One region of the Pantoea sp. PGP6 genome, then DNA from elsewhere that is predicted to be linked to it. Evidence: riboswitches for the same ligand, from Rfam matches in the RefSeq annotation. Region 1 holds a riboswitch; the other holds the start of a gene.
What was found. Region 1 has a riboswitch for fluoride ahead of crcB (fluoride efflux transporter CrcB). Riboswitches for the same ligand answer to the same signal wherever they lie in the genome.
Positions count from the first base shown of each region.

Region 1 (8,053 bases):
CGCGACCCGGTGTGTCCGGCGCGCTGGCTGGATGAACTCGCCGCCCTGATGCCGCACAGCGAAACCCTCACGCTGCGCGACGGGACGCACACCCTGCATTATGTCTATCCGTGGAGTTTCTGTAGCGCCATCCGCCCGTTCCTGGCGCGTATCCAGCAGGAGGATCAGCATGAGTAAACCACCGAAAGGGATTGCCCGTTTCGACTCTGCCGCGGCGATGCTGCTGGCGCTGGCCAATGCGCTGCACGATCGGCCCTTCGCCAGCCCCAGTCAGTCACCGACGCTGGATCGTCTGCTGCCGTCGCTTAACCGCTTGCCGACCGGACTCCGCGAGTGGGGCTACGCGCTGGGCGGCATGGCAGAAGGCATCACGCTGCGTCAGGCCGGTGAGCTGGATGTAGAAGGGATCGCCGAATGGATGGTGAGTGAATACCCGCAGCAGGACTATCCGGCGGCCTTTATCGGCTCCTCGAACGGTGCGCTGATACATCTGGCGGCGGCGATGGGCGTGCCCTGGCTGCCCCAGACTTTCCTCTGCCCGGTGCGGGCCGCCAATAACGATCCGGATGATGCGCAGGCGAGCTTTGAGCAGGGCAAGGAGATTGCCGCCGCGCTGCTGGCTGCCTGGCCACGGCTGGCGGTGCATCACATGCAGGACCCGAATCAGGATCGGCTGATGCTCGATCAGATGCGTTACTTCCGGCTGAAACTGCGTGCGCTGCCGCTGGCGTTCAACGAATTCCTGATGGGCAGCCTGCCGGCCGGATCAACGCTGTTTATCAATCACTGTACCCGACAGTGGCCGGTGACCCGCACCAGCGATCGCTCGTTCTTTCAGTTTGGCGCGCTCGGCGGCGCAACCGAAAAAGAGTACTTACAGGGCGGTCCGCGGGTGGCGGAATACCTGGCGCGCTACGGCATTGATCGCGAACGCTGGACCCCGCCTGCCATTACCGATCACGTGCCAGAAGCGGAATGGGGACTGGATGGTTATCTGATCTCGCCGCTGAAAAAACTGGCGGAGGCTCAGGGCCTGAAGCTGATGGAGATTCGTTATGAAGATCCGGAAGCGATGAGTTATGTGGTGGCGGAGATCTACCGCGACTGGTATCTGGCCGCCGGCATTTTACCGACCCGCCTGACGGTGGACAGTTTTCTGCTGATGGACCCCTGGTGCAGCATGCAGCAGCACGCTATCCCGTTCTGGCTGGTGTTCTGCACCGAGCCCTCTGCTGCGGCACTGCAGCGTTTCCTTGAGAAACAGCCACCGTTCCGCAACATCGACATGATGCTGTTTTCGCACGGCACCGACAGCATCGGGCTGGCGGAGATTGCGCGCTGGCAGGCGCTACTGGCGTATGCCCGGGAGGAGGGTGCATTGATTGGCGTGGATGAGGAGCGCTTCCCGCGCGATTTCGCCACTTTCGCCCGCTTTGACTCGGCATTACGGGAACGGGCGCCGCTGTTACCGCCGCCGCCGCCGCTGAGTGTGGAGAAGGTAATCACCGGCATCCAGCGTTATGGCGCGAAACATGGAGTCACCCTGACGGCGCTGACGTAACGCCTGCGCCGTCAGGCGGGATTACTCGCCGTCGGTGATCGGTTTGCGCACCAGCAGCAGGTAAGCCAGTGCGCCAACCAGCGTCACGCAGGCACAAATCATCAGCGCCATGCTGAACGATTTGGTGGTGTCGAGCACCCAACCGGTGATCACTGGCGCGAAGGAGGCGAAGATAAAGCTGGCGAAGTTCTGGATACTGCCGACCGATGCAGTCATGCGGGCCGTCACATTAGCGTGAATCAGGCCCCAGCATGAGGTGCCGGCGAAGTGAATGCAGAACAGCGCCATGCCAATCAGGGTAACGGCACTGGTGGTATCGGTGGCGCGGGTCACCACGGCGGTAAAGCCGGCGGATAGCAGCATACCGCTGACGATGCAGACCTTGCGGGTTTTCACCGCGTTAAAGCCACGACGCACCAGTGAATCGACCACATAGCCATTCAGCAACATCCCCGCCGCACCAAACAGGAACGGAATCGCCGCCAGCAGGCCGGTACTTTTCAGATCCAGATGGTAGGTCGACTGCAGATAACCCGGCAGCCAGGCGATATAGAGCCACGCGGTATAGTTAATGCCGCTGAAGCCAATCATCATGCCCCACATGGTGCGCTGCTTAAACAGGCCGCGCCACTCTTTGAAGCTGATCGGCTCTTTACGCGAGGCGACGCTGCCCGCCTGCAGATAGTGGATCTCTTCAGCGCTCAGGGTGTTGTTATCGCGATCGCGGTAAACCATGTACCAGCCAATGGCGAGGAACATCCCGAGGATACCAATAGTGACAAACATGCCGCGCCAGCCCATCACCAGCATCATGGCAGCCAGAATCGGTGGCGCTACTGACAGGCCAATCATTGAGGCGGCATTAAACATCCCCATCGGCATGCCGCGATCTTTGATATTGAACCAGTCGTTGATCACTTTAACGCCGCACGGGTTCATCGGCGCTTCACCAATGCCGAGGCCGATACGCACCAGGATGAACTGGGTGAAGTTATGTACCAGACCCGATGCCGCCTGAAACAGCGACCAGATAAACATGCCGATGCCGAGCATAATGCGCGGCCCTTTACGATCCAGCAGCGCGCCACACGGCAGCTGCGCCAGGCCGTAGGCCAGAGAAAACGCGGAGAGCAGGAAGCCGATTTCGGTGGCGCTCAGACCCATCTCCTCGCGGATAGTCATGTTAGCCACCGACAGCGAACTGCGGTCGAGGTAGTTAATAATGGCGGCGAACAGCAGCAACAGCATGGCTGTCACCTGAATTTTACGGATGCGCGGTGAGCGGACGATATCGCCGCGCATTGGAACGTAATCCTGGCCTGGCGCCGCTCCGCCGGACACGTTGTCGTGGCCGGTCACTGATGTCTTTTCCATTGCACTCTCCCGAAGCTGGGTAGTTATCGTTATGGTGAAGAGGGGGGTTCGCGCAGCGGCAAGTGGCCGCCATGACGTTGCAGTCGAGACTAAGAGCAAAGGAGAAGAGATGTTGCAAAGATGTTTCTGAATCGTGCGGGAGCTAATGCTTTGTGGTTTTTAATCGGTTTTTAATTGTACTGACTAATCGAGCGCACCATCGAGGTTTTAGCCGTCGCCAGATGGTTATGTAATGCACAAAGCGCATCGACATCCTGTCGGCCAATCAGCGCGGTCAGAATCGCCATATGCTCCTCCAGCGCCACAATATTTCGTTGCTTCAGATCGCTCTCATCCCACTGATAATGTGAGTGAAATATCACAGAGATGATCTCCAGCGACTGGTTGAAAAACGGATTATTGGCGGCGGATAAAATCAGTGAATGCATCTGCCGATCCAGGGCGGCAAAGTGGCGGTAGTTGCTGGCGATGGTGTCACGCATCGATCGGTGACGATCCAGCAGATCCCGCGCCTGTACCCAGCGTTCATCGCTGGCTGGCAGATTTAAAAAACGGCTCAGCGCGTGGGTTTCCAGCATTTCCCGCAGCTCAAACAGCTTCTCCGCGTAATCCTGGCTGAATTTCTTCATCCGCCACTGGCCCCGTTTGACCGGCTCCAGCAGATCGTATCGCATAAAACGCAGCAGAAACTCCCGCACCACTACCGGACTGACTTTGACCTGCTGAGCCAGTTGCAGCTCGCTGAAGGTGTCGCCAGGCACCAGCTGGCGCTGATTAATCATGTTAAAAAACACCTGTTCGAAGTGGCTGGCCTGCTGCTCAATCGGCGGCGTTAGCGCACTGAACCCGTCGTCTTCGCACGGATCGCGCACGATCACCCAGGTTTTATCGACCTTTTCCAGCACGCCCCGCTGATGCAGATAGTGCAGGGTGTGACGCACCGTGGTGCGGCTGATATTGAACATCTCAGCCAGCGCCGCCTGCGGAGGCAGAGGCGACAGAATATGGCGCTGGGCGATGCTTTCCAGCATCTGGTTAATCACGTTATGTCGTAAATTCTGACTGCGGCTCATCCCGTCCTCCGGTTTTTTACGCATTAAAAACCATTCAAAGCCCAAAAAAATCGTCGTGCTTCACACTTCCCGCCATCGAATCCCGCGCCGCAGGCAGGATTCGCCATAACTGCGTGCAGGACAACCCGGAGAATCACCATGACAACAATGAAAGCACTGGTCATCGCCGAGCCACGTAAGATGGTCTGGGCCACGCGCGAACAACCAACACCCGGCGCCGGTGAAGCGCTGATTAAAATCCTCACCGCCGGAATCTGTGGCACCGATATTCACGCCTGGTCCGGCAACCAGCCGTTCTTCAGCTATCCGCGGGTGCTGGGCCATGAACTCTGTGCTGAAGTGGTGGCGCTGGGCAGCGGCGCGAGCGGCGTTGAACCGGGTCAGCGGGTCGCGTTGATGCCCTACATCTCCTGCCTGCGCTGCGACGCCTGTCAGAGCGGCAAGACCAACTGCTGCGAGCAGATTTCAGTGATTGGCGTCCATCAGGATGGCGGTTTCTGCGACTACCTGAGCGTACCGGTCAGCACGCTGCTAGTGGTGGATGATGTCGCGCCGGATGCGGCCGCGCTGATTGAACCGTTCGCCATCAGTGCCCATGCGGTCAGACGTGCCGCTATCGTGGCCGGTGAGCAGGTATTAGTGGTCGGCGCGGGTCCGATCGGCCTGGGCGTGGCGGCGATTGCGGCTGCCAGTGGCGCTGAGGTGGTGGTAGCCGATACCAGCGCGTTCCGTCGCCAGCACGTGGCTGACCAGCTCGGCCTGGCAGCGCTCAATCCGGCGGAAGAGGATTTTTACACTGCGCTACGCGAGCAGTTTGGCGGGCGTCTGGCGCTCAAAGTGATCGACGCCACCGGCAGCCCGGCGGCGATGAACAACGCGGTGAACCTGATGCGTCATGGCGGCACCATCGTTTATGTCGGACTGCATAAAGGCGATCTGGTGATCCCGGACAGCGAATTCCACAAAAAAGAGACCACCCTGATGGGCAGCCGCAACGCCACCCGTGAAGATTTTGATCGGGTACGTGAGTTAATGGCCAGCGGCGCACTGCGGGCTGAAATGATGCTTAATCACCATCTCGACTTTTCAACGCTGGCGGACAGCTTTGAGTCGCAGGTGATCAACAACCGCGAACTGATCAAAGGCGTGATTCATTTCGATCGCTGATTGCTGTGCAGCAGCGTCAGGGTCTGAAAGAAGTGTGACCTTACCGCACCGGCATCTACCGCCAGTGCGATGCGCTGAGACGGCAGACCATCAAACGGATCGTGGCGCGAAGCCAGCGCGCTCAGCTTACGCACCGTCTGGCCGCAGGCGATCCCCTCGGTGATCACCCGCAGCGGGCTTTCCGTTAAGGTGAAGGCCGCCGGCAGACTGAGCCACGCCAGCGCCAGCGTGTCGTGCAGCGCCATGCCGGCAAAGCCCTCTTTTGCCAGGCTGTAAGCAAGATAGGGCCGGCAGATGGCGCTCAGAACCGGCTGGTTAAGCCGCTGAACGTCATCGCCGGTGATCAGCACCTGGTGGGTGACATCCAGCGGTATCACCACCACCTTCAGCGCCGACGTCAGCACCTGATCGGCGGCGTGCGGATCTTTCCAGATGTTGAATTCACTGAACGGCGTCACGTTGCCGCTATGACCGCCGGTACCGAATGCGCCGCCCATGATCACCAGCTCTTTAACCAGCGGAATAATGTCCGGTGCCTGATTAATGGCGCTGGCGATGTTGGTCAGCGGGCCAATCGCCACCAGGGTGATCTGCTGCGGATGGGCCCGCACGCTGTCGATAATGAACTGCACCGCACTGGGCGCTGCGTCGCTGAACGGGTTATCAAACGCATCGCCCAGCCCATCTTCGCCGTGCAGCGTGGCGGGCGCACTCATACGCTGCGCCAGCGGCCGGGAACAGCCGCGATAAACGTCCGCCTCAATCGCCATTTTCTGGCAGAACAGCCGGGCATTTTTCACCGCCTGGCCCACCGCCACGTTGCCAAAAACGGTGGTGATGCCCAGCAGCCGCTGAGTTCGTGCCGCGTAGGCCAGCGCAAACGCATCGTCGACGCCAATGTCAGTATCAATAATCAGGGTACGCATAGACTCTCCGGGTCGCTGCCTTCAACGCTCAGCATTACCCTGACCGCCGCGCCGTCGTCAAGGTTTTCAGCGGCAACCGCTGCGGTGGCCACTCAGTTGCCAGCCGGAGAGTCGCATCGTATTATCCTTCGCTTAAGGTGATGGCGTGCCACCTTCCCCAACCGCCGGCGGGCTTTACCCCGGCTGATGACGCCTGACACTCGGTGTATCCTTTCGCGGGAGCTGAGGTGTCAGGCGCGGTTTATCTCTGCTTCTCCCCTCAGCCCGGCGTGAAATCTGCAATCAGGAGCAAGACATGTTGAAACCGTTGTTCGCCGTCATGATTGGCGGCTCTGCTGGCTGTGTGCTGCGGTGGCTGTTCGCGGTACGTTTCAATGCTTTATTTCCCAACCTGCCGCCCGGCACGCTGCTGGTTAATCTGATCGGCGGGTTGATCATTGGCGCGGCGATGGCCTGGTTTGTCCGCCATCCGGAAATTGACCCGGCGTGGAAGCTACTGATCATCACCGGCCTGTGCGGCGGGCTGACCACCTTCTCCTCGTTTACGGCAGAATTAATGGTATTGCTACAATCAGGTAAGTACCTCTGGGCGATGGCCAGTGCGCTGGTGCATGTCATCGGCTCGCTGCTGATGGCGTTTGCCGGTTTCGCACTGATGACGCTGCTGGCCTGACGGACCGTGAATCGCGGCTTGCCATAACGCTTAAGAGGTAGATACTGTTTTAGCTGCGATGTTGCCCAGGCCGCAAGGTGTGCGGCGTTGCAGCTGATTATTCTTCACCGATTATTCCGGACGATTAAGGAGCAGAGAGATGAGTCGTAATCCAACATTCCTTAACCTGGTGTTGTTAAACGGTGAGCCCGAAGAGAAGCTACAGGCGGCGCATAATGCCGGTTTTGACCAGGTCGAAATCTGGCGTGAGGACGTGGAGGCCTGCGACGGCGGTGCCGCGGCGCTGGCCCGGATTGCCGCTCAGCAGGGACCCGGCTTTACCAATCTGCAGGTGCTGCGTGATTTCACCGGCGCGCCCAGCGCGCTGCGCGGGCAGAAGCGCGAAGAGCTGCGTCAGTTTATCCACATTGCCCAGGCGCTGGGGTGTGACACCATTCAGGCTCCGGCCAGTACCCGTGAGGATTGCCGCGCCGATCAGATTGATGATGACCTGCGCTGGATGGCGTCGGAAGCCGCGCGCTACAACATGCGCATCATGTATGAGCCGATGGCCTGGTGCAGCGTGGATAACACCCTGCCGCTGGCGTGGCAGCGATTGCAGCGTCTCGATCAGCCCAACATCGGGCTGGTGGTCGATCTGTTCCATATCTGTGCGCTGGGCGGCGACGCTTCACAGCTGGATGGCATTCCTGCCGAGCGGATTTACGAGGTGCAACTGTGTGATATGGCTGCCGTTCCGCCGCAGGATAAGCAGAGTCTGATCGACATCGCGCGTCATCAGCGACTGCTACCCGGTGATGGCATTATCGACATCGGACGCTTTGTGGATAAGCTGAAAAGTGCCGGTTATCAGGGTCCGGTTGGCATTGAAGTGTTTAATGATACGCTGAAACGCCTGCCGCCTGAGGTGGCTGCCCGGCAGGCGTGGCAGGCATTAAGCCGCTACTGGTCGTAGTGTTTAATCCTGCAGGCATTGCCCGATAAACGCGGCGGCATGCAGAGCGCCCTGTGCTGAAATGGTGTGGCCGGTCGCTGGCTCAAACAGGGTTTCAACCGGCACTGCCGCCTGTTTCAGCCGCGCAGCCGCGGATTCGCTCTCCTGCCACGGGATCACCTCATCGGCATGGCCGTGGATCAGCATGGCCGGCAGATGAGGCTGCGGCGTCAGCTCGCCGTCAAACGCCAGACGCCCTGAAAATGCCACCACGCCCGCCAGCGGATAACGGCCGGATGCCAGCGCATCCAGCGCCATAATCGACCCCTGCGAAAAGCCCACCAG
Region 1 is NZ_JBQBMA010000001.1:248,533-256,585, forward strand. It holds gene ACLIBF_RS01150 (alpha/beta fold hydrolase) at 1-177, shown strand, start outside; gene ACLIBF_RS01155 (hypothetical protein) at 170-1,561, shown strand; gene ACLIBF_RS01160 (MFS transporter) at 1,583-2,935, opposite strand; gene ACLIBF_RS01165 (GntR family transcriptional regulator) at 3,106-4,008, opposite strand; gene ACLIBF_RS01170 (zinc-binding alcohol dehydrogenase family protein) at 4,147-5,175, shown strand; gene ACLIBF_RS01175 (nucleoside hydrolase) at 5,160-6,101, opposite strand; fluoride riboswitch at 6,229-6,304, shown strand; gene crcB (fluoride efflux transporter CrcB) at 6,397-6,774, shown strand; gene ACLIBF_RS01185 (sugar phosphate isomerase/epimerase family protein) at 6,914-7,729, shown strand; gene ACLIBF_RS01190 (alpha/beta hydrolase) at 7,733-8,053, opposite strand, start outside.

Region 2 (8,053 bases), 530 kb from region 1:
CGGGGACACTGGTGATGATTGCCGGATTTATACCGGTGGGATTTGCGGCATCGAGCGCAGGAGAATACTGCTACTCCCTGTTTGTGGTGGTACTGACAGCGCTGCTGAGCTCATGGCTGGTTGCGGTTCTTTTCTCGCCGCTTACCGGCGTCTGGTTACTGCCGGAACAGCATTCACATCAGTCACATAAGCACAGTTTCTTTCACCGTCATTATACCCGCCTGCTCGACCGGGTGATGCAGCACCGGCGCAAGACACTCGGTTGTGCCCTGGCGATACTGATATTGTCCGGGGGCGGAGCCCTGCTGATGCAGGGTGAGTTTTTCCCAGCGTCCGATCGCCCGGAGCTGCTGGTGAGCCTGACTCTGCCGCAGAATGTCAGCCAGGCACAGACGCACCGCGACGTCCTGAAGTTTGAAGCGAAGTTGCGCGATAATCCTGATATTGACCATTACTCAAGCTACATCGGTTCCGGCGCTGTGCGTTTTTATCTGCCGATGGATGTTCTGCTGCAGAAAGAGAACATTGCCCAGCTGGTCGTAGTGGCGAAAAATGAAGCGGCGAGAAACCGGCTGCAGAAACAGCTTGAGCAGATCCTGTCGAAAGATTTCAGTACGCTCACAACCCGGGTATCCACACTGGAGCTGGGCCCTCCGGTGGGCTGGCCGGTCAGATACCGGGTATCCGGGCCGGATAATACCCGTGTACGTGAACTGGCCACGCAACTGGCAGGGATGATTGCCCGCAATCCCGATACCCGGGGTGTCAATCTGACGTCCGGTGAACCGGAGCGGGTCATCCGTCTGCGGGTGGATCAGACGCAGGCGCGTGCCACCGGCATGACGTCTCAGTCACTGGCAGGAACGCTTGCCACGCTGTTTTCCGGAACCACCGTGACCACCCTGCGCGACCGTAACCGCCAGATTGATGTGGTGCTGCGGGGAAATGAAGCCTCACGACAAAACCCGGCGTTACTGAATGCTCTGATGCTGACATCATCGACCGGGAATAAAGTTCCCCTGGGACAGGTCGCCACGCCAGAATGGACGCTGGATGATCCGGTTATCTGGCGTCGGCAGCGGTTGCCGTTTATCACGGTTCAGTCGGATACCGCGCCCGGCGTTCGTGCAGAGACCGTGTCATCGGCACTCTCTCCGGTGGTTGCCGGTTTCCGGGAGAGTCTCCCGCCGGGTTACAGTGTGGAGGAAGGTGGAGTGGTTGTGGAATCGGAGAAAGGAAACAGCTCAGTGTATGCGGTATTGCCTGTCACGCTGATGGTGATGCTGTTACTGCTGATGATTCAGTTACAACGCTTTTCGTCGATGCTGCTGGCCCTGCTGATGGCACCGTTTGGTTTGCCTGGGATAGTTGTGGCTATGCTGCCTTTTGGCATACCGATGGGGTTTGTGGCGCTGCTGGGGATCATTGCACTGGCCGGGATGATCATCCGTAATGCCGTCATTCTTATTAGCGAAGTGGATGTGGGGATGAAAAATGGTTTCACTGCGGATGAGGCGATCAAAGTCGCCGCGCTGCACCGTTCACGCCCCATCATGCTGACCGCTTCGGCGGCCATTCTCGGGATGCTGCCGATTGCCCGGGATGTTTTCTGGGGACCGATGGCATTTGCCATTATTGGTGGGCTGCTTTCAGCCACACTGGCAACGCTGACACTACTGCCGGCAGCAATAAGTCTAATCTTTCACTGGAAACCGTATCCCTGACGAGTCCTGCCGTATCATCGCCTAGTGCTTCGACTAATGATTGCAACCCGCGGATATGGGGATGACCGTCGCTGCCGGTTGCGACTGCTAGGATCATGGCGCCGGACGCCGCCATGACCTGCTGGATCGTGGTGAACTCAGGAGGGGATTCGGCGTGTGAGACAGCGACTATCTGTGACCTCCGAATGAGGTGAATGGATGGTTCGTCGTTGTCTGAGCGCGCACTGGTTCAGTCGTCTTTCCCAGAACCACTTCAAGTACCAGCGCAATTTCGAGCATCCAGGGGATGGGACCCAGCAGACGTTTGAGGATAGCACGCACCTGGTCCGGAGGCTGTTCACGCACTTCGTTATAGCCACATTGACCCAGCCGGGTCTGCACCTCGGCTTCGGAAAGTCCCTTCACGATATTCTCAGGGAGCATCTCCATACACCCTTCTCCGGAAATACCTGACCCGGCAGGTCAGGTATGTTGTTATGGCGATAAAATGAAAATCTGCCGGAGACATGGCGCGGTTAAGTGTATGGCGCATATGCTTTTACAGCAGTGTCATCACAAAGAAACCAGTGGCAGTCATCAGAAGCGAGCCAGTTACGTGCGTCAGTACGGAAATGACAGCCCATGCATAATTGCCATTCTGAAGTAACACCACCACCTCAGCAGAAAAGGTGGAAAAGGTTGTCATACCGCCACATATGCCGGTGGTAATAAAAAACTTCCAGGCGGGATCAAGGTGAGGCTGCCGGACAAAAAAGGCCAGTGCCATACCGATGATAAATCCGCCAACCAGATTAACCACCAGGGTACCAGGTGGAAGATTGGGGAAAAGTGCATTGAGACGCATGGACAGTATCCAGCGGATCACACAGCCGATCGATCCGCCTATCACCACCGCGAATAATGATTTGTACATACCACCTCGCTGAAATCAGGGCACCATCAGACCGTCATTCAAGGGAATAACGTGCGGTGATGGCCCGTTTTTCATTCATTTCATACAGTACGGGGATTCCCGTCAGGACATGCAGATCGGGAACCTTATTTTCATCAATCTGCTCAATAAACATGGTCAGCGCACGCAGTGTATTAGCATGACTGACCAGCAACATGGTTTCGCCACTGGCGACGCGCAGGACAATGACGTGGTGCCAGTAAGGCAACAACCTTCGTTGCGTCATTTCCAGACTTTCTCCCCCCGGCAAATCCGTCAGGGACACATGACGATAACGTGCCTCACGATGAAGTGAAGCAGGTGCATCCGGCAACGGAGGGGAGATACCACGATAGCTCCTCCGCCAGTGATAAACGATTTTCTGGCCAATCTGTTGAGTGGCTTCATCTTTGTTCATTCCCTGAAGCGCACCGTAATGACGTTCATTTAACCGCCATGATTTGTCCACCGGTAACCACAATTGATTCAGCGCTTCCATTATCAGCCAGAGCGAATGAATTGCCCGGTTCAGAACGGATGTGCAGGCTCCATCTATGATTGTAGTGGCACACTGATTCCGGACCGTTTTATCAGGTTTGCTGCGCGCCGGGTTTCCTCCACTCCTTTCAGCATCAGCGGGACATTTTCCCATCCGGTAAAACGATTTTGCGATTCAACTAACTTTCGCCATGGCGGAGTAAAATAATTTTCCCCATAACAACTACCTGTCTGTCACCCACAACTGAACCGGAAGGACCTGAACCCGTTGAGTTGTTTGTACTGATTACCCGGATTTACCTGGACTCCGGTCAAGGAGGTGACGCATCAGAAGATGGGCACCGCTCCCGATGAACAGCGCGATTACAACGGCACTGGTATCATCCGGCAGTATATTAAAAAAGGCATCAGCGATCAGGAAAACCAGACAGTTTGCCTGGATCCCCGTTGCTGTTACAGTATGAGTATTTTTCCGTTCACAGAACCACCCTACCCCTTCCCGTATCTGAGCATACGGGAAGGGTGACGGAATCAGCGTTTTTTGAAGGCGGCTTTACCGGCGAAGATGGCGGCATCACCTAATTCATCTTCAATACGCATCAGTTGATTGTATTTCTCAATGCGCTCCCCACGGCTGGGTGCACCGGTTTTCAGGTGACCAGCCCGCAGGCCGACGGTCATATCTGCAATGAAGCTGTCCACGGTTTCCCCGCTCCGGTGCGAAATAAAGGTTCCCCAGTTGTTATCCTGACACAACTGGACGGCTTCGATGGTTTCACTCAGGGTGCCTATCTGGTTCAGTTTGATCAATGCGGCATTGGCCAGGTTTTCATCGATACCTCGCTGGATATATTTCACATTGGTCACAAAGATATCATCGCCAACCAGCTCAACTTTATCGCCGAGCGCGCGGTGCAGGAGCTGCCAGCCGGCCCAGTCGTCTTCCGCAAGGCCATCTTCAATCAGGACTATCGGGAAATCCTTCACCAGTTGCTCATAGTAGCGGGTCATTTCGTCGGCGCTGAGCCGGGTATTTTCGGTACGCAGGGTATATTTCCCATCGACGTAGAATTCACTGGAGGCCGGATCCATGCAAATAACGATATCTTCGCCTGGGCGGTATCCCGCCTTGCTAATTGCCTCCACGATAAGCTCCAGCGGCTGACGGTTTGAGGAAACGGCCGGTGCAAAACCGCCTTCATCGCCCACGCCGGCGGATAAACCTTTTTCCAGCAGGACCTGACGCAGGGCCTGGTAGACCTCACTGCCCCAGCGAATAGCTTCGCGTACGGAAGAGGCTCCCCATGGTGCAATCATAAACTCCTGAAAATCAGCGCCCTGCCAGCGGGCATGAACTCCGCCGTTAATGATATTCATACAGGGAACCGGCAGCAGATTCGCGCCGACGCCACCCAGATAGCGGTAGAGCGGGGTAGAGGATAGTTGTGCCGCCAGGCGGGATACTGCCAGCGATACGCCAAGGATCGCATTAGCACCCAGCCGGCCTTTGTTTTCTGTGCCATCAAGGGCAATCAGACAGTTGTCGATTTCTTTCTGGCGGCGTACATCGTAGCCCTGCAGGGCATCGTTAATTTCGGTATTGACGCACTGGACCGCATCCTGAACACCTTTACCGCCAAAACGTGTCTTGTCATCATCGCGATGCTCGATGGCTTCACGGGAGCCGGTGCTGGCACCGGAAGGAACGGAGGCACGGGCCATACTGCCCCCTACAGAAGTCACTTCAACCTCTACGGTCGGGTTACCGCGGGAATCCAGAATTTCTCTTGCGATGATACATTCAATTTCAAAGCTCATAAGTTTGACCTTCTTTTAAGGGGCTGGAATATGTTTAATCAGAACATCAACAGAAAGGTGATTGATGAATTCGAAAGAAAAGGAGGAAAAAACCCCGAACAGGCGGTTTTCATGCCCCAGCATGACCAGATCGATATCTTCATGCTGAACAACGGCCTCAACGTCCCGGAAACGATGGATGCTGACGATGGACCTGACGTTGATATCAATACTGCTGGACTCCACCAGACGGCTAAGCATTGCCTTTGCATCAATAACTTCGCGGGACTGACGGTCTTTGGTTAATGAGTCACTGGTATAATCCAGTTCCCTATAGTCAGCACTGAGATGCCCGACAGTAATACGGGTGCCCATCTCTTTTGCCAGACGTTCTGCCTGCTCAAGCAACAGCAGACCATCGGTTTCATTCTGTACAAGTAACAAGGCATGCCGGTAAATTTGCATAAATCACCTCTTATAAGAAGCGAAGCGGTTGGTCAGCCAGGGGAGGATTTCTTTTTTCCGGCTTGTCATGCCGGGCAGCGATACCTGGCGGGAGCCTGTCAGGCTGCTGTCTGAAAAAAGCAAAACGGAGTTCCGGCTGGTAATGTCTGTCACCATCAGGATCACCATGTCCAGCACGCTGTCCTTGCAGGTTTTATCCATTTCCTGCAGTAGCTCAGGCAACAGGGGAGTAATATCAGCCATGTCGCGGACCTCAATTTGTGACAACAACAGCGGCACATCATGGATCCGGTAATTTTTGGCGTCACGATTGAGTAAAACCGACGCGGATTGCCCGGTTATATCTGTTTTGGCTCGCAGCAGCCCTGTCACAAACTGGTCATAATCGATACCGGCGATTTCCCGCAAAACAGCCACGGATTCCTGATCCTGAGTGGTGGTGGTGGGACCCGTCAGCGCAACGGTATCACTGAGGATCGCCCCCATCAGCAACACAGCCTGAGCGGCAGTCAGCGGCATCGGAATGTCATGCATGAGAATTGAGAGAATTACTGTTCCGCAGCATCCTACCGCCCGCACCCAGACATCCGGTGGATTGCGGGTAACAAGGGTACCAATACGATGATGGTCAATGATGCCGATGACGTTGCTGTCCATCAGCGAAGACGGTCCCTGCTCTGCATCCGTAAAATCAACCAGCCATACGGTTTTATCTGTCAGATCGACGGTGAGTAAATCGGGTTGTGAAACACCCGCAGCGTTGAGGATATAACGGGTTTCCGGGGTGATATCCCCCAGGCGCCAGGGCGTTGCGGGACGACCGGTGTAATTAAGCCAGTCAGCCACAACCAGCGCGCTGCAAATAGCATCGCTGTCAGGATTTCGATGACCGAAGACATAAATCGGATTATCTCTTTGAAAAGAGAGAGATTCTGCGGTAAGCGGTAATGTGGTTTTATTTTGCATAGCTATACCTGACATACATGCCTATAAGAGGACAACTTCATCTGTATATCAGGCGCCATCATCCGGTGTTGAAAAACCGGCGGTTGGGAAAGGTGGAGCACCATCACCTTGTAAATCAATCTTATATGGGCCTTTGCATTAAATCAATATTTATTGTTGGCCCTCGGTTTCGTACACACAAGTACATCCTGTCCCGCCAAAAACGTTTACAATAGTGCGCCGAATGAAGCAATTTATACCTTCTTAATTATATTTATGATGAGTATTATCGCCGACGTATCCTGACTCAGCTTAACCGGAGAGAAGGTCGTAATGCAGTGGCTAGGGCAATCTGTTATGGCCAGCGTGGTGAGATCAGAAAACGTTACAGTGAGGGATTGCGTGTGAGGTCGCCAGCGGAACCAGATGCATCCCACTGGGGGACAGCCAGTCCGGCTATTTGCTCTGCGACCATCTCTTGCGTTAACTGGTCAGGTTCAGGGTAGTACAGTCCCGGGTTACTTATCTAGGACTGCAGTCATGCGGGCAAAGTTGTTCTGGTCAGCACTGGTGATGCGGTAGGACGAAGCACCGGATTCCTTGGCGATAGCGGCAATTTTCGCTTCCGCGTTGCTGAGTGTGTCAGCAGTAACACTGACTGACTGGGCGAAGCCAGAGAAAGAGACTACGGAGAGCATACTGGCAGCAACAAGCAGTTTGATATTTTTCATGGTCATATTCCTTGGGTTATCTGGTCATCTGGTGATACCGGCATCATCGCCGTCTCACCTGTTGATGTGCATTAAAAACCCTGTAGTAAATACAGGGTCAATAAGTTATTTTGTAAATTATTGTTGGCTGTGTTTTTTCGTTTTCATACAACCCAGCTCTTGAAAGAGCCTCACCGTGGCTGACGAGGCATGAGAAAATACGGCCGTAACAGACACCGCGAAACCGGGATTGCGCTGGGGAGATAGGTCGGTGCAGGGCCGTTAACTTACAGGATTAGTGAGGGTTTATGATGTTATGGCTACTGATTAAGTACGCGATCACCGCCGGAATGGTTGTTTTTATCTCTGAAGTTGCCAAGCGTAGTGATCGGCTTGGTGGTCTTGTCGCCGCGCTTCCCCTGGTTACTGTGCTTGTGCTCGTGTGGATGAAGCTGGAAGGACAGAGTCAGCAAAAAATAGCCAATCATGCGTGGTATACATTCTGGTATGTAGTGCCGACACTACCTATGTTTTTACTATTCCCTGTTTTCTGTCAGCGATTTGGCTTTTGGATCACGCTGGGTAGCTGCTGCGTCGTAACCGTCCTTATTTTCTTTTTGTGGGCCAGTGCGTTACGCCGTTTTGGCATAAATCTGATGTGATAATGTACGCTGTTGTGAAGCCAACTGCACTATTGCCGGAGGAAACACCGACTAACTCCGAACCATATCAGGCTTTTTAACAGGATAAGAGAGTTTTCAAGGGGGCCGGCTTCCTGCCGGAAGCGCGGTTCTTTCTGTCAAAGACAAATTCAGATGTTCTGGGGAGGTGCGGATATTACAACTATTATACTCGCTGTCTTTCCTTATTGATAATGTCACCCTGATTTCCCGGTTTTAAATGTCACTTTCTGCTGATTTCTGATGAAGAAAAAAGGGCAGTGAGCTCATTTTTTCAGGCTTGATTTGAAAAGAGAGGGTTCA
Region 2 is NZ_JBQBMA010000001.1:778,139-786,191, reverse strand. It holds gene ACLIBF_RS03770 (efflux RND transporter permease subunit) at 1-1,724, shown strand, start outside; gene ACLIBF_RS03765 (cation-transporting P-type ATPase) at 1,893-2,153, opposite strand; gene crcB (fluoride efflux transporter CrcB) at 2,263-2,637, opposite strand; gene ACLIBF_RS03755 (2,3-bisphosphoglycerate-dependent phosphoglycerate mutase) at 2,672-3,307, opposite strand; gene eno (phosphopyruvate hydratase) at 3,685-4,971, opposite strand; gene ACLIBF_RS03745 (universal stress protein) at 4,987-5,415, opposite strand; gene ACLIBF_RS03740 (DHHA2 domain-containing protein) at 5,419-6,381, opposite strand; fluoride riboswitch at 6,424-6,498, opposite strand; partial or broken gene ACLIBF_RS03735 (Tn3 family transposase) at 6,615-6,758, shown strand; gene ACLIBF_RS03730 (YdgH/BhsA/McbA-like domain containing protein) at 6,879-7,091, opposite strand; gene ACLIBF_RS03725 (DUF3147 family protein) at 7,382-7,732, shown strand; partial or broken gene ACLIBF_RS03720 (ISNCY family transposase) at 8,017-8,053, opposite strand, start outside.
Region 2: it holds a riboswitch for fluoride, as region 1 does, so the genes downstream of both, ACLIBF_RS03740 (DHHA2 domain-containing protein) here and crcB (fluoride efflux transporter CrcB) in region 1, are expected to answer to the same signal.